DNA from 3 places in the Bacillus sp. Marseille-P3661 genome. Region 3 is predicted to be linked to each of the others. Evidence: riboswitches for the same ligand, from Rfam matches in the RefSeq annotation. Region 3 holds a riboswitch; each other region holds the start of a gene.

Region 1 (8,221 bases), 1.4 Mb from region 3:
AACTGTCTGCGAAGTGTTTTATTTTTCATGATGTTGGTAACCTACCTTATTATTCGTTTGTTCTATAAATACTTTCCTTAGACTCAGCTTGTCTACCTTACTTTGTATACTTGGAAGTTCAGGAATTGTTTGAATTTGATCGGGTACCTTATAACTTGCAATTCGTTTGGCACAATACGAATAAACTTCTTGGACATTCAAAATACCGTTTGGCACTATAAAGGCAACAACTTGTTCACCAAACACAGGGTGTGGAGCACCGATAACTGCAACCTGCTTTACTTTATCATGAGTAGAAATAACCTTTTCGACTTCACTAGGTACAACTTGTTGACCACCTTTTTTGATTAAGTCTTTTTTTCGACCGATGATTTTGATCGTACCATTATCGCTGACTTCCACTAAGTCACCTGTATAAAACCATTGCTCATCATCAAGGATCTCCCTCGTTAATTCTGGCTGCCTATAATAGCCTCTAAACATAACAGGGGTTTTAACTGCTAGCTCTTTCATTCCTTGTTCTTCACGAAATTTCGTGCTAACACCATTTACAATCCTCCATTCTAGAGATTCTCGAAGGTTACAAGTTAGCACACCTCCAACTTCACTTAAGCCATACACGCCTACAAACATACATTCCTTCATCAATTCAAAGTGATCAATATAGCCTTCGTTAATCATTTCACCTGAAAGCGTACATACCTCAATGTTTCTAAAAACTTCTGAATCAATGTGTTTGCCAAAACTATACAATGCTTTAAAGATCGATGGCGTACTATCGATTGTATTTGACGTAGTATGCTCGATTAACTTAACCATTTTTGGAATATCAAATTGTTCAGGAAAAGCAATTCTTGCACCTGTTTTTAGGGCAGCAATAAAAGCTCCAATTCCTATTAATGATGTTGGCGGTGGATTTAAAAACAAGCTATCTTTCTCAGATAATCCCTTAATTTCGATATAAGTATTCGCAAAGTTTTCAACTTCTGTACAGTGTGAAACTAATCCTTTAGGTAAACCTGTGCTTCCTGTCGTGAAAAACATGATTTCTACATCTTCCGTTTCATTCGGTCGGGCAACTCCAGTAGTTTGATAATATTCCCAACATTTTTCTTCTTCATCTAAATAAAAAACTGTTGTCTCCTTATTCATTGAATGTGACCACTCATAGATCATTTTAGAAAAAAAACCATCTTGATAATCAGGGCTCGTAATAACCGCATGCGGATCAACAAATGACAAAACGGATAAAAAATCATCTTTTCGATACTGCATACTTAATGGGATCACGATCCCGCCAAGCTTGTTCACTGCCAAAACTGTTGAAAAATACGTAAACAAATTTGGCATAAGGACTACAATTCTTTTATTTTCAATATCTAACTGTTTATTTATAAATGAGATGATCTTTTCAGTATGATTAGCGATATCTCCACCGGTATAATCTCCTGAAAATGTACTTAAAGTTAATTTGTCATGATAGGAGGGATTTAAAAACTTATTAAATAGACTATTCATATTCAATTCCTTTCGTAAGAGAGTCATAGAGTTTACCAACCGTTGATAAATCATCCAATCCGATTAGTTTTTCTAAACCAGTTCCCACTTTCTCCGAAATCTCAATCAACAAATTAACCATTTGTAAAGAATCAATTCCTAAATGATCCCTGAAAGAAGAGTCCTCTTTAATTAATTCGATTGGAACATGACTAGTATCAGAGATTATCTGTCTAAAATGTTCAAATGTCATTTTATCCTCCTGTTATTTACTAAACCATTGTGCAGAAAACTCACGAATTTCTTCAAGCTTTCCATTACAACAATGTGTTTCGTTCTCATATTCAATCAATTTTTTACCATAAGGCAATTTATTATATAGTTGATAAATATCATCATTTTTAACCATAACATCGTTATTTCCATGAAATAGCAGAGTAGGTTTACTAGTTATTAGTTCATCGATAGTAGGAACAATATTTGGACCATGCTCTAAGATTGACTTCAATCGTTCTGCGAAATAATTTGGTAGTACGATAGGATCATTGCTAACTGGTGGACTAACAGCCACTGCCTTTCTTACATCTGGATGTTGACTAGCCTTAATTGCCCAGCTAGCGCCAGAGCTTGTACCAAATAAAAAGATAGGGTTTTGGGGTAATCTTTGTTGAGTAAATGCTATTATGCTATCAATAAATAAATTCCACCTGTCCGTCGAGGCCTTTAATCCATTTAAAGTAAATGTTTCTCCTTGTCCAGGACCATCAAAACTTACAGTAGCAAAGCCTAAATTAAGAAAATGTTTTTCATACGTAAATAATTCCTCTTTACTCGAATCAATAGGGTTAATGATGATGATACTTCCTTTTGAGTTTCTTGGTATCCGTACTCTTCCAGCACACTCGCGGCCACCAATATGGATACTTTCTTTATGACAGGATATCTTAGATATTTTGTCAGCCTTTGCAAACATCCGAAGGGATTGCTTATACCAGTTTAGTTTTTCCTCAAACCGTTCAGGAAAAATCCATTGAACTAGGTTATAATACAATCCGGAAAACTGATATTGAAGTTCCGCTTTTTCAGTTAATCCCTTTTCTTCATAATTAATAGCATTCATTTTATGTTCTTCAGCAACACTGCTAAAATAATTGATCCAATCATTTAGATCTTCAATAGCGTATTTTGCTTGACAAGCAACTTGTTGATCTACTCCGTGTGCAATCCATCTATCCCAAAAACCTTCAATGAGCCGAGCTGTTACTAATGTCTTTTGAATTGTACTTTTTGGATTAGACTCTATCATTATCATTTCTTTCATCACCTGCTCTATCTAGTATTAAAATTAACGTCGACCCATTTGATGAGGTTTCTAACACGACCTGATTGACAATTTTCATCATCAATGTAAACCCCTGTCCTAATGACTCTTTTGTAGAAAAGCCTGCCATAAGTGTAGTCTTTGGCAGGAGTTTAAGCGAAAAGCCTGGTCCCTTATCCTCAACTATTACCCGAAAAACGTCTTGATCCTTATAAATGAACATCTTTCCATGTTCAGCATGCTTTAAAATATTCGTTACCGCTTCTGAAACAATTAAGTTATAACTCATCATCTTGGAAACTTTTAATCCTGCTACTTCAAATGCACTTTTTGCTAGATTTCTAGCTTTAGGAATATCTGCTCTTTCTTGAATCAAGGTCTCACAAAGAAGTTCACCTTGCATATAGTGTTCAACCTTATCCTTCTCAATTAATAAGAATCCACCTTGTGTCGCGGCATAGATTACATCTCTATAGACTTCCCATACCTTTTTCGACTCATCTATTTCATTTCTATTAAGTATAGTTTCTGAATGAACCTCACTTAACACTCGGGATAGTGCATCATTATGCAATTTTGATAAATTTAATCCCTTCATTTCTTCTTCAATTAGAGCATTGCTTTGTAACCATTCCACCGCTAGGCTTGCTACATGGAACAAATTTCGGGTTGTTTCATCCATAATATCTTCGAAAGAAGTTATCGTAAAAGCTTGGTAAAACAATGCGTTTCTTTGTTCGCTGTTTAACTCAGACACCTCTGCCATACGATAAACTATCCAGCCTATTAGTGCTCTTTTTTGCACTTCTTTAAAGGAATTAAGTTCAGCGAGTTGCGGAAGAGTAATGGCTGGGATTAATTCATCGTTTTTATTTGGTTCTTCAAAAAACTTTGAGAACAATCGTTTCATGTCTTTCTCCCAAACCCTTTCTTTTTATAGAATGCCGGCAGGAGGCATTATCGTGATTTCATCAACAACAGATTGTTTGGGTTGGCACAATAGAAATAATATATGTTCTGCAATCGATTGAACCGGAATCATATTTGAGACATCTGGCTTAGGTTCAATTTCATTCCAAAACGAACTATTCACAGCGCCTGGTAAGACTGATGTAATCCGAATTCCTTCCCTTCTTAATTCAGCTTGTAAAACTTTTGTCAAACCACGTACCCCGAACTTAGAAGCTGTGTAGCCACCATTCCCTGCTAATGCTACTGTTCCAGCAATTGATACCAGATTTAAGATTTGACCGCATTGATGCTCTCGCATATGTCTTCCAAAATATTTACAAGTTAAATAGGTACCGCGTAAGTTTACTGCAATCATATTGTCAAAATCTTTTGTTTCAGAATCTAGCACACTATCAAAAACACCGAAGCCTGCTGCATTAATGAGAACATCTACACGACCAAAATGGTCAACACTACGATCTAGGAATTGTTTTACTGACTCTTCATCGCTTACATCAACACGAAGGACTAAAGCATCTTCACTTGGAAAAGCTTTCTCTAAGTCTTCAATATTTCTAGATCCTAGAACCAACTTTGCGCCATAGTTATACAAAAGCTCAGCAGTTGCTCTTCCGATTCCGCGACTTGCTCCTGTAATAACAACCACTTGATCTTTCAATTGCGTCATATCTATCATCATTATTAGTTCACATCCGATCCATAATATTCAAAATAATTTTTGTCCGTTTCCCACAATCCAATCTTATGAAGTTTAGGTAAATGGGGAGCCAACATTTCATAAATCACCTTTGCAACAACCTCTGAAGTAGGATTTAGATCTCTAAATTCGTCAGTATCCAAGTTTAAGTGTTTATGGTCAAATTTATTAAGTACAACTGTTTCAACCACTTCATCTAAATGAGATAAGTCAATGAGCATTCCTGTAATTGGATCTAACACACCACTAATGCAAACCTCAAGATAGTAGTTATGTCCATGACCATTTGGATTGTTGCACTTTCCAAATAATTTAATATTTTCCTCAACTGAAAGCTGATCACTGTGTAGACGATGTGCTGCACTGAAGTGGAATTTTCTAGTCAAGCTAACCATAGTTTCATCTCCCTTTTCTGAATACAAATAAGGATTTTCATGTAACCGCAGTTTATGCAATTCACAGTGCTCTAATTGGGGAGCAATAGCATTCCATAAATAAGTGATAATGTTTTCTGTAGTTGGAATATTCCTTTTGAAATACGGATGTTCTTTATTTAGAAACTTTCCATCGAGTTCTCTTTCAACTAGACCACCGACCAAATTTTTAATGTCAACGGTGTTAACAACTATTCCAGTTCTTGAATTCAACTTACCTTTTACAGTGACCTCCAATTTATAATCATGACCGTGACCACTAGCATTACTACACAAACCGAAAACCTCTTTATTTTTTTCTTCAGACCATTCGGTAATTCGGTAACTATGCATCGCTGAAAAGTCAATTCTTCGTGATAAATAGAGCATTGTATGTCATCTCCCCAGAGTGTTATCGACTCATGATCTTCTTTCAAACTGATTGGCCTAGAACGCCTATTCAGTTAAAGTTCTTTATATTCAGTATTTTTAGAAAAGTAAAAAGTCCACCAAAAAGTTGGTGGACTTGAATAGTTGGGATATCACTTTATGCAATATTTCAACAGATACAAATCGAACCCTTTTCGGTAACCTGGCTATCATAGTCACATAGACCTTAGATCCAATGGCTTTGCGTCCCCATTTTTCAATGAGTTTGCTATTATCGTAGGTAACAGTTGTACGTATTCATTTATTAGTGCTTTTTAATTAATTCATCGACAAATGACTACTGCGTCAATTAGTGAATATTGACCATTTTTCCTAAAAAGTAAATATAACATTATTACTATACATATAGTTTTAACATGAAATAATAGAAAGGTGAAGTGGTTTTTTGTATTTTGTTGTCGTTTTTCGTCGAACAACAAGACCTTAGTAGACTTTCTATCGACCTAGACAATATACACTACACTGTCTCCTCGTTAACTTTGTATCTTTATTTTATTTCTAATACCAAGTGTTTGTATATCACCAGTAGTTCTTATTTTCTATTTGTTAGTTGTAAGAATGATTCTCCCAGTAGGAATTACTTCCTACTAGGATTTAAAGTCTATTTATATATTTTATACTCAGTATGTTCAGCTTGTTTTGCATCATATAAAGCCATATCAGCAAATTTTACCAGTTGCCTTTTGTCATTTGAATGGTCTGGATATAAAGAAATTCCAATACCTGCCCCTAAATTAATTTTTACATGATTAAAATCTATTGCTTCTTCAAATGCCTTTATGATTCTTCTCGCAATATCTTCAGCAGTTTCTACCGAAGTCAGTTCAGGTAAAATAATACCCATTTCGTCCCCACCTAACCGGGCGACAGTATCTGTTTTTCGTACGCATTTTTGCAGTCGCCTTGCCATTTCTTTAATAACAGCATCCCCTGCATCATGTCCATACGTATCATTTATTTGCTTAAACTTTCGCCCATCCAGCATCATGACAGCAACCTTTTGCCCCGAACGATTTGCATGGTGAATCGCCATTTCTAATCTATCATCGAAGGTACGACGATTTGGTAAACCTGATAGGAAATCATAGAATGCAGCCTTCTCTAATTCATCCCTAAGTTTTTTCCTCTCTGTAATATCACGAGCAATCGTAACTAATTGTTTAACCTCTCCATCTTCAATGACAGGGGTTGTGTTTGCTTCCATCCAGATCATCTGACCATTCCTATGCCAAACCCTGAATTCAACCGGGCATGGTTCTCCACCAGCTAAAAGGCGTCTAAATTCTCTTTCTAAAAGGGATAGGTCTTCTGGATGTACATGTGTTAAAAAGGGAGTTCCAATACAGTCTTCCGTTGGATAACCAAGTATTTTTTCGTTAGATGGAGAAACAAATTCAATAATTCCATTTGGATTGATTATGTTGATAATGTCAAATGCATTGTCAGTAATGAGTCTATATTTTTCTTGGCTCTTGATAAGTTCTCTTTCTGCTCTTTTATGTTCAGTAACATTTTTGTAAAAAGCAGTTGCTCCGATTATATTTCCACTTTCATCTCGGACTGGTGTATAAGACGAAATAATATCTAGAAGTTCCCCATGCTTTGTTATACGTTTTGTTTGATGAGTACTAATAATTTCTCCATTACTAATTCTTTCGCTGATTTCTAATAGTTCAATTTTTAGATTAACTGGAACGATAGTACACTTTTGAACAACTATTTCATCTTCACTAAAGCCAAACGTTTTTTCAAATGCAGGATTTACTTTGAGTATATCTCCTTTTGTATTGATAAAAAAAACAGGATCAACTGTATACTTCCAAAAAACTTCAAGTTCTTCCTTTGTCTCGATTAAAGCCTTTTGTGCTTGTTTTGTTTCAGTTACGTCTTTTGCGAGTCCATATATACCTACTACATCATCATTAACAATTATGGGAATACTCATCACAAACAGTTCAACCCGGTGTCCAGCTTTATGTCGTAAGGCCACCTCATAGCTTTCCGTTTTTTTATCTTGAATCGCTTTATTAAAATGGTATAACGTCTTATCAACATCCTCAGGTACCATCATTGGGATAAAAGATTTCCCTAAAAATTCTTCGCTAGAATATCCGGAAATACGTTCTACACCAGCATTTCCGCTAGTGAAATTCCCATACAAATCATAAGAAAAAATTGCATCAGGGTGATTTTCAAATAACGATTTATACCGTTGCTCACTTTCCTCCAAAAGTCGTTCCATCCTTCTTCGTTCGGTAATATCTCTAGCAATTCCGTAGATTCCGTCAAGCATTCCATCAATATTAATCGGCATATTTGTTACCAATAAATAAATTTTCTCGCCGTGGCTATTCTGAATACAGGTTTCGTATTCTTCATTAATTCCAGCTAATGCTCGTTCAAAGTGTGAAAGTGTATCGTTTAAATACTCTTTATCAATCAATGGAACAAAGGAGCTGCCAATCAAATCCTGTTCACTATAACCTGTTATTTGTGTAAGGATGGCATTTGAGCTAGTGAAATTTCCCATTAAGTCTAATTCAAATACAGCATCGTCATTGTTTTCTACCAAGGAAGTTAACCTTTTATGCTCTTTTTCTAACGTTCTTTTAGTTTCTAACAGTTCCATTTCTTTTTGCATCTTCTCAGTTACATCTCTAGTAATAGCCAAGATATATTGACAATCTCCATCCTCTGTTATAATGGGGCCAAGAGAGCTTTCGCCAATAAAAGTACCATTTTTAGTTTCGATGGATTCAATGTACTCTACTGATTTTTTCGTAGTTTGAACCTCTTTAAAGTATTGTTTTAATAGCTCTGCTCGACCTTTAGGTACTACATCCTCGATCCGTTGTCCGTAAATGCCACCAT
Region 2 (8,221 bases), on a different contig from region 3:
TTGTCCTAAAACTTTTTCTGTACCTTCATTTGTTTTATTAATATAAACTTGATGTGGAAAAGGAATCTCAATACCATTTGCATCAAACGCTTCTTTGATTGTTTTACGCAGCTCGCGCTCAACTCCCCATTGTTCTCCATTTTGAGTCTTAGCAATAACACGTAAAACAACATCCGATGATCCTAGAGCTTGAACTCCAATTACACTTGGACCTTCTGCAATAACAGAACTCTCAGCGGCCACTCGGTCACAGGCAGCTTGCATTACTTCTATTGCTTGATCGATGTTTACATCATATGCTATACCAATATCAACAAGAGCACGCATATTTCCTCGTGAATGGTTTCTCACACTAGTTATATCACGATTCGGAATAAAATTAAGTGTGCCATCAAAGCTGCGAATTTGTGTAGTCCGCAAGCCGACTACTTCAACAACTCCATCAATACTGCCAACTGTTACATAATCATTAACATCAATTTGCTTTTCTAATAACAAGAAAAAGCCAGTCACAACATCGCTAACAAGTCCTTGAGCTCCAAAACCAACTGCTAGTCCAACAATCCCTGCGCCAGCAATTAAACTTGCAACCGATAATCCAAAAATACTGAATAACGTTGCCACAAGAATAAAGATTAACACATATGAGAAAATATTCTCCGCTAGCCTTTGTAATGTCAACGCGCGACCTTCCGAAATATCCTTTCTATTACTAAGTTTGTTAAATGTACGCTCTAACAATTTCTTGCCAATTGCCTTAACTATAATAAAAGCCAGGAAAATACCAATTACCTTTAATGCCACTAAGCCAGCATTAATTAGTAGTGCTTCCCAATTAAAGTTTCCTAAGTTAAACAAATAATCATCTCCTCAATTCTCTTGATGTTTTCAGCAAAATATAACTTGTATATCAGCGGTTAATTTATTCTCTTATTTGTTATAACATAATCATCAATAAACGTCACGGACGTTGTCTGACTGCTACTGATTATTCCTAATACAAGCTTTATTTATTTTAGTTTAATAAGATAGGATAATAGGAATTTTCACATAGATGATTTAGAATATTTATAGAAAGGCTGAAAACTTTAAAGCTAACATTCAACCTCACAAAAAAGCTATGATTGCCATAAAATCTGCTACGTATAAATTTTTAATAAAAAGAACTATTAAAGTACCACTTTAGGTACATATAAGAGGAGTTTGAAGTGAATATGTCACATAGCCCAAATGAACTTTTAGCTAAAAAAAACAATCTAATCATTTTAGCTGTCGCATTGGGAGCCATATTAAATCCATTAAATACAACGATGATTACAGTTGCATTGCCAGACATACAGAAGGAATTTGCATTAACATCTAACCAAGTATCTTGGTTAATTTCCTCCTATTTTATTGTAAGTGCGATCTGTCTGCCGCTGATTGGTAAATTAAGTGACTTTTACGGTAGAAAACAAATATTCTTAATTGGATTATTACTGGTAGCTATATCATCCTTGACAGCTCCCCTATCCAATAACATGTTATTTTTATTAGGGATGCGCTCGATTCAAGCCATTGGTACATCCGCTTTATATCCAGCTGGTATTGGCATTGTACGATCCTTTATATCTAAAAATCAAAATCGAGTGATTGGTACACTAGCGGTCTTTGCCAGTACTTCTGCAGCTTTCGGACCAACGATTAGCGGCATACTAATTCAATATGGTGGCTGGCCGATTATTTTTTATGTGAATTTTCCCGTAATTATTTTATCCGCAATTTTGGCTTATAAGTATATACCTAATGATACTAAAGTGGCTAAAGCATCTTTTAAATGGGATTCACCTGGAATATTTTTATTTAGTCTATTAATATTCTTCTGGATGTATTTTTTCCAAGATTTCAAAAATGGCTTGAATGTGTGGGCCCTTGTTATTTCTGTAATGGTAAGCTATTTATTTTATCAGCATGAAAAAAAGAGTTCAGAGCCATTTATTAATGTTAATTTTTTATTAAAAAATTTAAATATATCATTAGTTTTCATTCAATATATTTTTACAACACTGGTCTTTTTCGCAATGCTACTGTCAATGCCTACTTATCTACAAAGTGTGCTTATGTTAAACTCCAAATCAACTGGTATTACAATGCTTTCTATTTCTGTATTTGCAATGATAATGACTCCACTTGCAACAAGGTGGATGGAAAAGTCAGGTTTCAGAGTCCCTTTAATGTTTGGGGTGGCAGTAGGAATAGTTGGGGTTATCCTACTTTTCACTACAAACCATACCATTTATTGGATATTAATTATATTATCGATTATTGGCATAAGTAATGGAATTTTAAATGTCGGCTTACAAACTGTTTTGTATAGCTTTGTTTCTAAGTCCGAAAGTGGCATAGCATCAGGATTGTTAATGACTTCTAGGTTTATTGGTAATATTCTTGCCTCAAGCTTATTTGGAGTTATGTTTGCTACAGGCATAAGCGATCAAAATTTAACCTCCATGTCGATTGTTTTATTGATAATTTCTGTTGTTTTAATACCGGGAATGCTTTTAATAACCAATGCAAAATATCTTCTTAAGAAACAAGCATAGATAGTTTGATCTATAGATATCGACAAAAAACCAGCTCTCGTAACTAGAGCTGGTTTCTATATTATTATAACTTGATAACTTGATTACACACATACTACTTCTCAAAAACCGTTCGATTTCTCCCTGCTCCAAGCCCAGCTGCAACCATCAGAAACACAGTTAGTAGTAACACAACTAAGGCTGGTGCCCAAGAGTGGGTTACGTCGTATAGAACTCCAACTACAAACGGACCTAGTGCAGCCAGTATGTAACCCCCTGATTGAGACATACCTGATAACTCTGCAGCTTGTTTCGCATTTTCTGTTCTCAACCCAAGTAATGTAAGCGCCAAACTAATATTTGCTCCTTGACCAATTCCAATTAATATTGAGGATATGATCAATATAGTATTGTTAACACTGCTTAACAATCCGCTTAGTCCAATTATCCATAAAATCCCTATAGCTACAACAATCCCTCTTTGATTTTTAAAGCGCTCTGCATACACTGGCGTTAAAAATGTTGCTGGAAGACCACAAAGTTGCATAATTGATAGCAGCCATCCTGCCGTTGCCAAGCTCATTCCTTTAGCAATAAGGATCTCTGGCAACCACGCGATCACACAATAGTATAAAAGCGATTGCAAACCCATAAAAGCAGTTACCTGCCATGCAATAGCTGAGCGCCATAATCGATTTTCTTTTAACTGAACGGATGTCGTCACGGTAGGATTATTGCTTTTCTTGAGCTGCGGGATCCAAATAATTGCTGCTATTACTGCAAATAAGCCCCACGTCAGCAATGAACCTCTCCACCCTAACTGTAAATCTTCCGCTAGAATGACACTAAAGCCTGATCCTAACGCAGCAATCACAGCCATTGACGTTGTATAGATACTTGTCATTAGTCCTACTTTTTCAGGAAATTTATTTTTAATAATACCTGGTAATAAAACATTAGAAATAGCTATGCCTATCCCAATCAATGCAGTTCCCACGAATAATAATGAAATAAACCCACTTGAACGTATCAGAATGCCACCTACGAGTACCATTAAACCAACAAATATCATTCGTTCATTACCATAACGATGACCAAATTTTGGTGCTAAAATGGATAGAATCCCAAATGAAAGTAACGGAAGTGTCGTGATAAAACCAGCTAAACCAGCTGTGATCCCCGTATCTGCACGAATTAAACTAACTAACGGCCCAACCGATGTCAACGCTGGTCGTAAATTAAACGCAACCAAAATAATTCCTACTAACAATAGTGTTTTCCCTACTGTTCTTGTTTCGGTATTTACTAAAGTTTGACTTTTAGTCTGACTTTGCATTATGAAAACTCCTTTTATTGAAATACCTCTTCTATCCACTTTTTTGTCATTTGATAGGTAACAGGATGAGATAATATCCCATCATGATTTGCTTCACTAATCATATGTACCTTCGCATTATTATACTTTGTAAATAGTGGGTGATATTGGTCAGCTACAAATTCCTCATCTTTATCTCCTACAAGTACTAATGTAGGTTTATGCAATGCTTTTAGACTATCTTTGTAAAGATGTGGAAAACGAGAGAAAAATAGTCGGTAACTCAGTTGAAGGGTTTCCCTGCCATGTTGAATATGCTCGGGCTTATTATTTGTATATACCATCCAATTGTTAAATTTAGTAATCCTAAGACGATTAAGGAGCATTAATGAAAGTAATTTAATGAAACTTACACTCGAGCTGCTATTTTCGTTTTTTTTCGGTGTTGTTGGAGCAAATGGATGAATAAAGGGTGCCAGCAATAAATATCCATGGATATGCTCGCTATATGAGCTTACTGCAAAGCGCAGTGTCGTACCTCCGCCAGCAGAGTGGCCGGCTAGAATGATCGTTGGGTTGTTATGTTTACGATTGATCCAATTTATGAAGTCCATTAAATCATCCTCATGCTGGCCAATATAATCCAAGTCCCCTCTCCGTATTGACTGCTTTCCATAACCACGTAAATCTGGTGTATATACATGCGCAAGATTTTCATTTGCAATAAAATCGGCGATCGGACTTAAATATTTATGATCTTCACTTATTCCATGGAGCAAGATCATCACGTTATCTGATTCTGCTGGATAATAGTGAAAAAACAGGTCACTTTTATCCCTTGCCTGAAAAGAGTCCATTGTTAAAATCCTCCAAATAATGAGTCTGTTAATATTATACTATGTTTTTTTAATATTACAATAATTCAGGCTACTAGAACAAAAACCAAAAACTACACTAACATACTTACCTATTTCTAAGACATGCCAGGGTTAATTTCTCTAAGGACACTAAAAAGTCCGCAACGTCTTCTTCTTTATCCTGCGAATATATTGCACTCGTACTATTTTTAACTCAAATAAAAAGCGCCTTAACCCAGAACAAAAAGTTCGTGAAGTAAGGCGTTTTTTTATATGCTAATATACTACCTAAAATCTAAACCATAATGAATTATTCCATTGATTTTAATGCTAATTTCCATTGGATATACGATAGTCCTCCAATTAACACCATTGTTGCTGCGATGGACAACCACATAGTAAAAACTCCCTTCCTTGAAATGTACCTTAATCGCACCTCGTAGGAAGTATCGTTATTCGGTAGCTGGCGAACATGGTCGTTTGACTTTAGCCCCTCTAGCTTTGCGTCACTGACTTTCGTCAGGTTTGCCACTTCGTACGATTTCGGTTGTGTTACTTATACCCATATTAGCAAAAAATCAAACTTGGAAATATAGATCAATAGTAACAAATTTTGTTGAAAAATTGGTGAAAAGGTATTTTTTTATTTCCTTGCATCTAAACTATTAGGTTTAAAGTCTCGATCATTCGCAGAATTTTAATAAATAATTATGTTATCCATTTATAGTCAAACTGTTTCAATATTTTTTTAAAATTAATCAAAAAGTCTCGCAATTAACCCTGCAACAATCACAACAATAATGGCCCCAATAAGTGCAGGGCCTAACCAAATACCCGCTACTACCGGGCCCCAAGACCCAAATAAATCTGGCCCTAGCCAAGCCCCAATAAACCCAGCGACAATAGCTCCGGCCCAACCTCCAGGCATCCCAAAAGGTGACAACTTATCCGCTACGATTCCTATAACCAACGCCATAACTGCAGTCAAAATAAAAGTAATTAGATCCATTTATTTTACTCCTTTTTGCTATCTTATGCAGTCTTGTATGGTTTGTTCGAATTATCTTTAATACTGTCCATGAGGAACAGCATGTTGGGAAATTCATATATATAACATTAGCATAGCATAGCAATACCAATTAAGCAGCTATATACATGCCCTTAGCGATATACACCTTCGTTATTACTTATTATTTTTCCTAACGAAGGTACTGCACTATTACCTTATAAATGGGGGGTTAGAATGAAAACAGCTTTAGTAACAGGTATTACCGGTCAAGATGGTGCCTATCTCGCAAAATTTTTATTAGAAAAAGGCTACAAAGTAGTTGGGCTTAAAGCCCGCAGAAGTTCAGAGACACATTGGAGATTATCCTTCTTAGGAATACAAGAAGATGTAGATCTAATTGAAGGTGATATTACAGATCCTTCCTCCCTTATTCGCGTATTAAAACAGACAATGCCTGATGAAGTTTATAACCTTGCAGCACAAAGCTTTGTTGGAACTTCATGGGAGCAACCTATCCTCACAGCAAATGTAACAGGGGTTGGCGTTCTCAACATGTTAGAGGCGATCCGATTAGTAAACCCGAGCATAAAATTCTATCAAGCTTCAACCAGTGAGATGTTCGGTTTAATTCAAGAACAAATGCAATCGGAAAAAACGCCATTTTACCCTAGAAGTCCTTACGGCGTCTCTAAATTATTTGGTCATTGGATGACAGTAAACTATCGTGAAAGCTTTCAAATGTTTACATGCAGCGGGATTTTATTTAACCATGAGTCACCATTAAGAGGGATTGAGTTTGTTACCAGGAAGGTTACAGACGGAGTTGCTAGAATCAAATTAGGAAAACAAAATGAATTAAAACTTGGAAACCTAGATGCAAAACGCGATTGGGGATTTGCTGGGGATTACGTAACAGCTATGTGGTTGATGTTACAGCAAGCAGAACCAGAAGATTATGTCATTGCAACTGGAAAAACAACTTCTGTAAGAGAATTCTGCAAGATTGCATTTGAATATGTAGGTTTAAATTATGAGGATCATGTAATTGTTGATCCTAAATTTTATCGTCCTGCTGAAGTGGATATTCTTTTAGGTAACCCTGATAAAGCTAGAAAAAACTTAGGCTGGCAAGCAACCACAACGACACGACAATTAATTGAACAAATGGTCGATGCTGATTTGGAAAGGGTAAAAAATGAATAAAAAGATGAGAGTTTTCATAACAGGATCAAATGGTTTTGTTGGAAGACACTTAATCAACTTATTATCACAAAGGGGCCACACCGTTTTTGCCGGTGTTCACGAAAATATTGAAAAATTTCCTTCTGCAGTTAAAGTACATCATATAAATATTCTTGACCAAAATCGTCTATACGAGCTTCTGAAAGAAATTAAACCTGATGCAATCATCCACCTTGCTGCTTTAAGTAAGGTTCCTGACTCATGGGAAGACCCTGTGAAAACCTTTAACATTAACACAATTGGATCCATTCATTTAATTCAAGCTGCTCAAAAGATAAGTCCCGATGTGAAAATCCTTACAGTTGGCTCGAGTGAAGAATATGGATTAACCGGTACTATTGGAACACCTTTGACAGAAGAACACCCATGTTTCCCACAAAATCCCTACGCATCTAGTAAATTATCCATGGGGCAAGTAGTTTTGCAGTTAGCAAAGAAAAATCAGCAAACAATCATTCATGTCCGACCATTTAATCATTTTGGCCCACAGCAACCAAGAGGATTTGTAATCAGTGATTTCGCTTCTCAAATTGCCCAAATTGAAAAAGGTTTATCACAGCCATTTATTAAAGTAGGAGACCTTAGCGCCATAAGAGACTTTACAGATGTACGAGATGTTGTAAACGCCTATATACTTCTGCTAGAAAATAATGTTGAAACAGGTATTTATAATATTTGTTCAGGAGTTTCAAGAAGTATAAAAGATTGCTTGGATGAATTAATAAAACTTGCATCCTGCCCTGTACAGGTCATAGTTGATAAACACAAGTTTAGACCTTTGCAAGTCCCTGTATTCTTAGGGTCATATAAAAAAATAAACGAGAAAGTAAATTGGAAACCTGATATTTCTTTTGAACAAAGTCTACAAGATACTTTAGATTATTGGCGATCACATATATAAAAAGGTATATCCTGAAAAAAAGCATAGATTTTTTAAAAATAAAGAGCCTTAATAAAGGCTCACTTACATAAAACATTATTCTGTCTTTCATTATAGTAACAACAATTCCATTCATGTTTTTGCTGCCAACAACATTCTGTTTAGCTATTATCACTAGAATCCGAAAACTCAGACTCAAGTCTTTGCATAAAATCTTCAGCAGCACTGTACCCTTGCTGACGTAGATACCAGTTATTTGCAGCTGCCTCAATTAACCCCGCAACATCACGCCCAGGTTGTAGCTGAATTTCAATGGATGGTATTTTGACGCCCATGTATTCTGTAAACTGCATTTCC
Region 3 (8,221 bases):
CACAGGACAGACTGTGTCTTTTAACTAGCTATGACGTAACGTTTAAGGTAATAATATACAACAATTGAAAGGGGATTTCCTATATGTTTCATCGCTTATCTACAGATAAATTAAATTGGATATTGATCATAGGGGTAATCCTCTTAATTGTTGAGGTAGCTTTTTTCAATGGCGGCCTAGTTTTTACAGTAGTGTTCTCATCTTTTTTGAGTTATATCGGTTGGAAGAAATACCAACGAATTTGGGGAAAGGTTTTATTTTGGATCGGCATTATTTCGCTAGTAATTACTATTTTAAATATGATCGCTGTTCGTTTCTTATTTATTGCCGCAATCGTCCTTTTTGTCATTCATTATTCTCGATCTAAAAAAGAACCTGAAAAAATTATCCCTCAGTTTGAAAAGGACGAGGATATAAAGCCTCAAGAACCTTTAATTAAGATAGAGCCATTGCTAGAACAACGACTTTTGGGTGATCAAAAGACAAGTGATACAGTTTATAAATGGCATGATGTGAATATCCATGGAGGATTTGGGGACAGAATTATTGACTTAAGCAACACAGTACTTCCAGAGGAATCGATTATATCAATAAGACATTTTATAGGAAATATAAAGGTTTATGTTCCTTATGAGGTTGAAGTTTATATTATTCACAGTTCGCTAATAGGCCGTGCAAGTTTATTAGGTGAACATTATATTAAACTTATGAATCAATCTATTTCTTATCAAAGCGAAGAATATTATTCTAAGAAACCAAGGGTAAAAATACTCACCTCGATCTGGTCAGGCGATATAGAGGTGAAAAGAATATGAACCTTATAATAAAACAGGTGATCGTTGGTTTAATCGTTTCGTTTGGTAGTGCAGTTTTGTTACTATCTTCGACGTTTTATGCGTTTCCTTTACTAGAGTGGTCAGAGCTTTGGTCTGCACGTGTATTGGGGGTTCCGTATATAATTGTAATTTTCACGGTGATGATTGGTATCGGAACAATAAGCGGTATTTCATCAGGCTCTTTCTGGCGTGAAAAGCTGCACTTGATTGATCAGCAACTTGATAATTTGATTAGAGGTCAGAAAATCTCCTTTGAACAGATAGAAACTGTACAGGAGATTAATCAAATTCAACAACACCTACTTAGTCTCGAAATGAAATTAAAAAAACAAGCCGAATTGTCACAAAGACTCGCAACTGAAAGAGCAGTGGATCGTGAAAAAAGCTTACAAGAGGTTGTTGTTCAAGAAAGGAACCGTCTAGCACGTGACCTTCATGATTCAGTTAGCCAGCAGCTATTTGCAGCATCGATGATGATGTCAGCGATTAACGAAACAAGTTCACTCCGAGACTCACCTGTAAAAAAACAACTTAAAATGGTCGAAAACATGATTCATCAATCACAATCAGAAATGCGGGCGCTGCTACTCCATTTACGACCTGTTGCCCTAAAAGGGAAGTCGTTAAAGGAGGGAATTGAGGAATTATTGACTGAATTAACGCAAAAAGTTCCGATTATCGTTGATTGGAAACTAGAAAATTTCGAAATGGACAAAGGTGTCGAGGATCAGTTATTTCGAATATTACAGGAGTCCATCTCTAATACATTACGACATGCAAAAGCAAATTCGTTACATGTTATGGTTATTAAAAGGGATGATACAGTGATATTACGTGTCGTTGATGATGGTGTTGGCTTCATTGTAGATCAAGTTAAAACAAGTTCATATGGATTGCAAAATATGCAAGAACGTGCACTTGAATTAGGGGGAACGCTTAAGGTTATCAGTCTTGAGAATCAAGGTACGCGGTTAGAGGTAAAAATACCTTACATAAAAAATGAGGTGAGTGGCAATGATTAAAGTACTATTTGCAGATGATCATGAAATGGTTCGGATTGGAGTTTCGGCATATCTTTCTTCACAAACTGACATTGATGTGATTGCAGAAGCAGATGACGGAGGGGAGGCAGTTAAGCTAGCGCTTGAGCTTAAACCCGATATTATTTTAATGGATTTAGTGATGAAAGAAATGGATGGGATTGAAGCAACTAAAATGATTATTCAATCATGGCCTGATGCAAAAATAATCATTGTTACTAGCTTTTTAGACGATGAAAAAGTCTATCCTGCACTTGAAGCTGGTGCAGTTAGTTATATGTTAAAAACATCTAAAGCAAACGAAATTGCGGATGCTATACGGGCAACATATAAAGGACAATCTGTTCTTGAACCGGAAGTTACTGGTAAAATAATGACAAAAATGCGCCAAAAGCCTGTGGAGCATCTACATGATCAATTAACAGAGCGTGAACTTGAAATTCTATTACTAATGGCTGAAGGAAAAACAAATCAAGATATTGCAGATCAACTCTTTATATCCCAAAAAACTGTAAAGGTACATGTTAGTAACATTCTAGGAAAACTAGAAGTCCAAGATCGAACTCAAGCAGTAATATATGCCTTCAAACATGATCTGATAAATATGAAATAAGAATTCTGTCCCAATTGTTTTGGGGCAGTTTTTTATACTTATTGTTGCTGAAATAAAGGTTCTAACTTGAGGAAAAAGAAAGGTTGCACATATAGTAAAATATTCAGATGGAACGCTTGTTCTTATTGCAGAAAGAGGTTAAATTAGTATGAAAAGGAATTATGGAGGGATCCCTTAGACTAAAAAAGCCCTCAACGTGGATATATTAGGATTGGGGGCTTCATTAATCTTTTATTTTACTTTTTTATTTACATAAAGATAGTATATCGGTAGCATTTTTAAGGTTATTCAAACATTCTACGCGAATTTGTTCATCGCAAACAAAATCGTGTAAAATTTCATACTCAAGTCTCGCAGTAATAATAGATAAATGGTAATCAGTTTCTCCACTAAATTGATTTTCATCTAGATAATTCATAATTTCTCTCTCAAAATATTCGACAGTTCCAAATAATACAGTCAATTTCTTTCCGCCTTTCTATTAAAAATTTATTTGCTGGTATGTATACCTACTACTTTCCCAAACTGGGGTCCGTAAAAACAGCCTACCAAAAAGACAGGTAAGCTGTGATAATGTCAATTCTAAAACTTATCATAGTTAATTGTACCCGTTCGTTTGGCAACCCGACTGTCATAGTTCCACACCTTAGACTCGTGGCTTTGCGTCCTTATCTTTCAATAAGTTTGCCTTTATCAAATTATTAATTTAATAATAAGACGTATTGATAATAACTTCAAATACTATTTGTCAACTTTCGACATTTTCCCCTAAAATGGTTAATTAGTCCTAATTGGTTTTGGTTCTAAGGTAATTATAATCTTCATTCTAGCGGTGGAGTTTATGAAAAAAATAGCTATGTTATTTATGATGTTCCATTTTGTCTATAATAGTAGATAAAGAAATTTACCTAATGGGGTGATCTTTGTGGGTCGGTTACTATTTACATCGTTGTCAGACATCGCATCACAGGAACGACTGTGTCAATGGTATACTTTTCAGACAAATGAAGTGAAACCAATTTATTACCTTTTACCATCAATGAAATGGTTTCAACATGCTCGGAAAAGACAGCCTGGTATACGATTTCAAACTTTCGATGATTTGGCAATTCTTATTCTACAGCAACAAAATTATCAATTTACGCAGATTACTGAGGAAGAACGGTTTTTCTTTTTTTGTGAAATTCTTGACAAAGCGAACACCTATAATTCATACAAAGAATTAGTTCAACAGGCAAAAGCATATGCTGAAACATATGGCCAATTGAAACGCCTTGGGCTAACAATTGAACAAACCCCCCGACCACTACTCGATCTTCAACCTATATTTAAAAAGTATGAGGATGTTTATCGGGACGCAAAAGGGTTTATGGATCCAGAAAATCGGATATTTAAAGCGGTTGAACTAGGGAGACATTTAACTGAATTTCCATTGAGTCATGTAGTAATCGATGGTTATAGCGATTTTAGTCCAGTTCAATATTCATTAATACAGTATTTATTAGCATCTGCTGTACCAGTAACTATTTATCTTCCGGAGTTTAAGACACCTTTAATTAATATAACCGTCTCAACTTTAAAAACGATGGGATTTACTACATATAATGAGGAACTGAGTTTTCTCGATCGTACGATTTGCAAGAAAAAAGAACGAACTAGCGCAACGACTATCGAAGAGGAAATTCATGGTGTACTAGATTCAATTGACAAACAAAGAAATGGAAATCGTTATGATCAATATGGACTTGTATTTGTAAATGAGGAAATTTATTTACCAGAGCTTGAGCGAATTAGCTTATCTAAACGTATTCCTATTAAGAAGGTTATAAATAAATCACTTACTGAAACTGGTATCTTTGCTTTTATTACTATTATTCTTCAGCAGCATGTCCCCCAGCAAACTAAATGGGAACAAGTTCATTTGGTTGATAGTGTCGCCAAGTTATGTTTCATAGAGCCAACTAAGTATAACCAAATTAAGGAACAATTTATCGCTAATCGGGAAATTTGCCATGATGATGTGTGCTCAATTGTGGCTAGCATTGTGGATTATCAACAATCATTAGAAGAAAAACAAACTATTAGAAAATATAATGAAAGCCTACTAGGGCTTTTGGACAAGCTGCCACTACCATCTACTTGGAAACAGATCATTAAGACCAAATCATCAAAACAGATCAAGGCCGTCGCATTAGAATTACGAGCTTTTAATACCTTAATAGAATTTCTCAGGTACAGTTTGGACGATGAGAAACCGTTACCAATTCAATCTGTAAATGTTCACCTTGACACGTATCAAGTATGGTTGTTAAGTAGACTCGAACATGAAAGGTTATATATAGACCGTGCACCACATGATGGGATAGAAATTTATTCTTTTCGAGATGCACCAATATTCAAGGGAAAACATTTATTTGTTCTAGGTCTAAATGAAGGAGAGTTTCCGAAACAAACGAAACTTAGTGGTTATTTTCAGGAAAGATATGTCGATGAAATAGATAGTCCATATCCTCTTCCATTGGCAAGTTATTTTCGCTTAAAAGACGATGCAGCTTTTGCGCAGTTAGAGTATATAGCAACTTATTTATCATTTTCATATGTAGAAGGTATGAATCCGAATCAGCCGATGCTACCTTCTAAATATATAGTGGATTCAACGCTTTATGTTAAGCCGACGAATTACTCTTCGATTAACAGATTAAATAATAATACTTATGTTTCAGATGATGAACTTGATGAGAAATTGGCTTATCATGCTGGAATAGGAAAGATATTAAAGCAAGAACCGGTAATACTTAAACAATTTCGTAGAAACCTTGCTTACTTAGAAAAAGGGACTGAACGTATATCAGCAAAGTGGGAGACTTCCCTATTGTCCTCAAATATCTCTATTACCAAATTAGAACGCTATGCTGCATGCCCATTTAGATATTCACTTGAGCAGGTTTTGAAGGTAGAACCACCAATTGAAAAGCAAACCAAAATCGACCCACGTGAAACAGGAAATATGCTTCATCGTATTATTGAAGAATTCTATAAAGAAGTGAAAGGGCGTCCATTCAAAGACCTCCAGATTTTCTATAATAATAAAGCGGAAGAAAAATTAGAAACAATTTTTGAAAAAGAATGGGAAGTCATTGTCCAAAAACACTATGAACTGTCCAGACGGATTTTAAATAAAGAAAAAGAAGAATGGTGGAAGAAATTACGTAAATGGCTGGCTGCTGAAAAACATCGTTTTTGGGAAAATGACCAAATAGCGGAAATGTCGATCTTTCGAATCGAAGAGCCTGTTCAATTAAGTATCGATATGCCGAACAACGAACCTCTAGTATTAACAGGGAAAATTGATCGTATTGATATAGATGAACATGGTTTTGTTATTTATGATTATAAATCAAGTAATAAGAATTTAGATTTTGAAAATGAAATTCCGAGCGGAATTGTGCTTCAAGTTCCCCTTTATATGATGGCGCTTGAGCAAGAGTTTAATGAAGGTAGATTTAAAGCACATGTAATTAAAAAGGCAGAACCTATTGGTGGCGGTTATATTTCGGTTAAAGACCCAAATCTTCGTAACAAAAATACAGTTTGGATAGACGAGAGTCATAAAATGCGATTTGAACCAAATGTTAAAATAAAACCTAATATTGAACGGATTAATAGCGAAACGTTAATTAATGATTATCAATTTCCAGCATTAATCGAGAAACTTTGGCGTGGCACGGCTACCGACTTTTCTGTTAAACCATATTCATCAGCTTCTTGTAAATATTGTAACTATAAAATGATTTGCAGGGTAACGACCGAAAAGCATGGTAAAGAGTAAAGGGGGATTTATATGAACTTTAATCCAGAGCAGAGAAAGGCCATTTTCGGAGACGAGCCGTTAATAGTTGTTGCTGCAGGTGCAGGATCTGGTAAGACAAAAGTTTTAACAGAACGTTATGTTTATTTATGTGAGCAACAATTAAAAAGTAAACTAGGGCTAGAATGCAATCCCGAGATAGGTGCAGATGTACCTAGCATTGTAGCCCTCACATTTACAGAGGATGCTGCACTTGAAATGAAGGATCGGATTCGAAAAAGATTAAATGAAAAGTTGACAAGCGTTGGAGCAGAGTATCAAGAACACTTGGAAGTGGCTGAGACGTTTTGGATAAATCAGCTCGAAAGCTTAGACCAAGCAATAATTTCAACATTTCATAGTTTCTGTCAACGAATTGTTTCAGAGCACACCTATGAGATAGGGATTTTCCCGAATATCGAAGTTATGGATGAAACCCAAAGTAACCTAGTTAAAGCTGAACTATTCTCCGAGTTAATGGAAGAAAGCGATGTAGCTCAAAAATGGCAGACTATAGTTAACCTGATTTACCCGAAAGAACTGCAAAAATGTTTGTTTTCTGTTTATGCCAAACTCAAAGAATTTGAAATTAAAACAAATATTAAGGAAACACTCCACATCGAAACATTACTAACTGAATGGGAAACAATGAAATATTCAGCCTTAGAAAATTTTCAAGATGAAATGGAGCAGTTTTTTATGTCTAATCCCGATATTTCCAAACTGACTCCAGCTACTCGGAAAACATATGATAATGTAAGGATGATTTATGGATCTAACTTAATAGGAGATCAACTTTATGATGCAATTAGTACTACATTATCTAATGAAATTAAAAATAAAGTTCCTGTAAAATACGAGAAGCAAAATGTAGCTTTTTATAATTTATTAAATTCCTGGCTTGCTGCTAGAAATGTATGGGAGGAAAGTCCAACAGGAAAACAAAAAGAAGTTCTTAAAATGGTAGTCCGGGAATTTGAGGATCTAATCCTATCATTTGACGAAAAGTATGAAACTAAAAAGCGAGAGCTAGCGTTACTTGACTTTTCTGACTTGCAGCAGAAAGCTATTTCCCTATTAAATAATCAGCAAGCACAAAGCTACTATTCAAATCTTTTTAAACATTTTCTAATAGACGAATATCAAGATACAAATCAACTGCAAATGACGATGCTAGAGAAAATAAAGCCTTCATATTCGTTCATTGTCGGGGATTCTAAGCAATCAATTTATCGATTTAGAGGGGCAGATGTACAATTATTAAATAGTTTAGCAAAAGTAGCAAAGCGAGAACCTAACTATTCGTTTGTTGACATGAATATCAATTACCGAACATGTGACAGCATTATCCAATTTATAAATTTATTATTTCAACAAGATCATTTAATGGGCTCTATGTTACCCGATAATGCACCATTATATAAAACCGAATATTCACCACTAACGGCATATCGAAATCAACCGATCGAAACACAAAAACGAGTAGAGTATATCCGAATCACGGAAGAACAGGATAAAAGTAAAAATGAGAACCAATATATTATGATTGCGCGCCGCATGATTGAACTAATTAAAGATAGGAGAGAAGTATATGATAAAGAGAGCAATCACTGGCGGCCTGTTGAATGGCGAGACATCGCTGTCCTTATAGCTTCTCGTACAAACTTAACAACCTTAGAAAAGGCTCTTAATGATGTAGACATTCCATTTAATGTGTATGGTGGATTAGGATTTTATGAGAGACAAGAAGTCGTAGACTTTATTAGTCTTTTAAATTGGATCAATAAACCGTATGAGCCTCTTTACATGATGGCGGTTTTGAGAAGTCCCGTAATTGGGGTAACGATGGATGAGTTTATAGAAATCCAAGCTGTACATGGTGAGG

Evidence for each region. Region 3 has a riboswitch for cyclic di-GMP ahead of C1724_RS09075 (hypothetical protein). Riboswitches for the same ligand answer to the same signal wherever they lie in the genome.
Region 1: it holds a riboswitch for cyclic di-GMP, as region 3 does, so the genes downstream of both, C1724_RS02340 (6-carboxytetrahydropterin synthase) here and C1724_RS09075 (hypothetical protein) in region 3, are expected to answer to the same signal.
Region 2: it holds a riboswitch for cyclic di-GMP, as region 3 does, so the genes downstream of both, C1724_RS16010 (alpha/beta hydrolase) here and C1724_RS09075 (hypothetical protein) in region 3, are expected to answer to the same signal.

The regions. Positions count from the first base shown of each region.
Region 1 is NZ_LT965953.1:520,968-529,188, reverse strand. It holds gene C1724_RS02370 (methyl-accepting chemotaxis protein) at 1-29, opposite strand, end outside; gene C1724_RS02365 (class I adenylate-forming enzyme family protein) at 19-1,518, opposite strand; gene C1724_RS02360 (acyl carrier protein) at 1,511-1,750, opposite strand; gene C1724_RS02355 (alpha/beta hydrolase) at 1,763-2,809, opposite strand; gene C1724_RS02350 (ATP-binding protein) at 2,790-3,728, opposite strand; gene C1724_RS02345 (SDR family oxidoreductase) at 3,753-4,469, opposite strand; gene C1724_RS02340 (6-carboxytetrahydropterin synthase) at 4,472-5,290, opposite strand; cyclic di-GMP riboswitch class I at 5,484-5,570, opposite strand; gene C1724_RS02335 (PAS domain S-box protein) at 5,952-8,221, opposite strand, start outside.
Region 2 is NZ_LT965954.1:992,425-1,000,645, forward strand. It holds gene C1724_RS15995 (mechanosensitive ion channel family protein) at 1-858, opposite strand, end outside; gene C1724_RS16000 (MFS transporter) at 1,215-2,582, shown strand; gene C1724_RS16005 (CynX/NimT family MFS transporter) at 2,677-3,897, opposite strand; gene C1724_RS16010 (alpha/beta hydrolase) at 3,912-4,733, opposite strand; cyclic di-GMP riboswitch class I at 5,189-5,273, opposite strand; gene C1724_RS16015 (GlsB/YeaQ/YmgE family stress response membrane protein) at 5,488-5,742, opposite strand; gene gmd (GDP-mannose 4,6-dehydratase) at 5,977-6,945, shown strand; gene C1724_RS16025 (GDP-mannose 4,6-dehydratase) at 6,938-7,885, shown strand; gene hprK (HPr(Ser) kinase/phosphatase) at 8,026-8,221, opposite strand, start outside.
Region 3 is NZ_LT965953.1:1,966,147-1,974,367, reverse strand. It holds gene liaF (cell wall-active antibiotics response protein LiaF) at 84-815, shown strand; gene C1724_RS09085 (sensor histidine kinase) at 812-1,858, shown strand; gene C1724_RS09080 (response regulator) at 1,851-2,489, shown strand; gene C1724_RS09075 (hypothetical protein) at 2,734-2,952, opposite strand; cyclic di-GMP riboswitch class I at 3,105-3,188, opposite strand; gene C1724_RS09070 (PD-(D/E)XK nuclease family protein) at 3,415-6,318, shown strand; gene C1724_RS09065 (UvrD-helicase domain-containing protein) at 6,331-8,221, shown strand, end outside.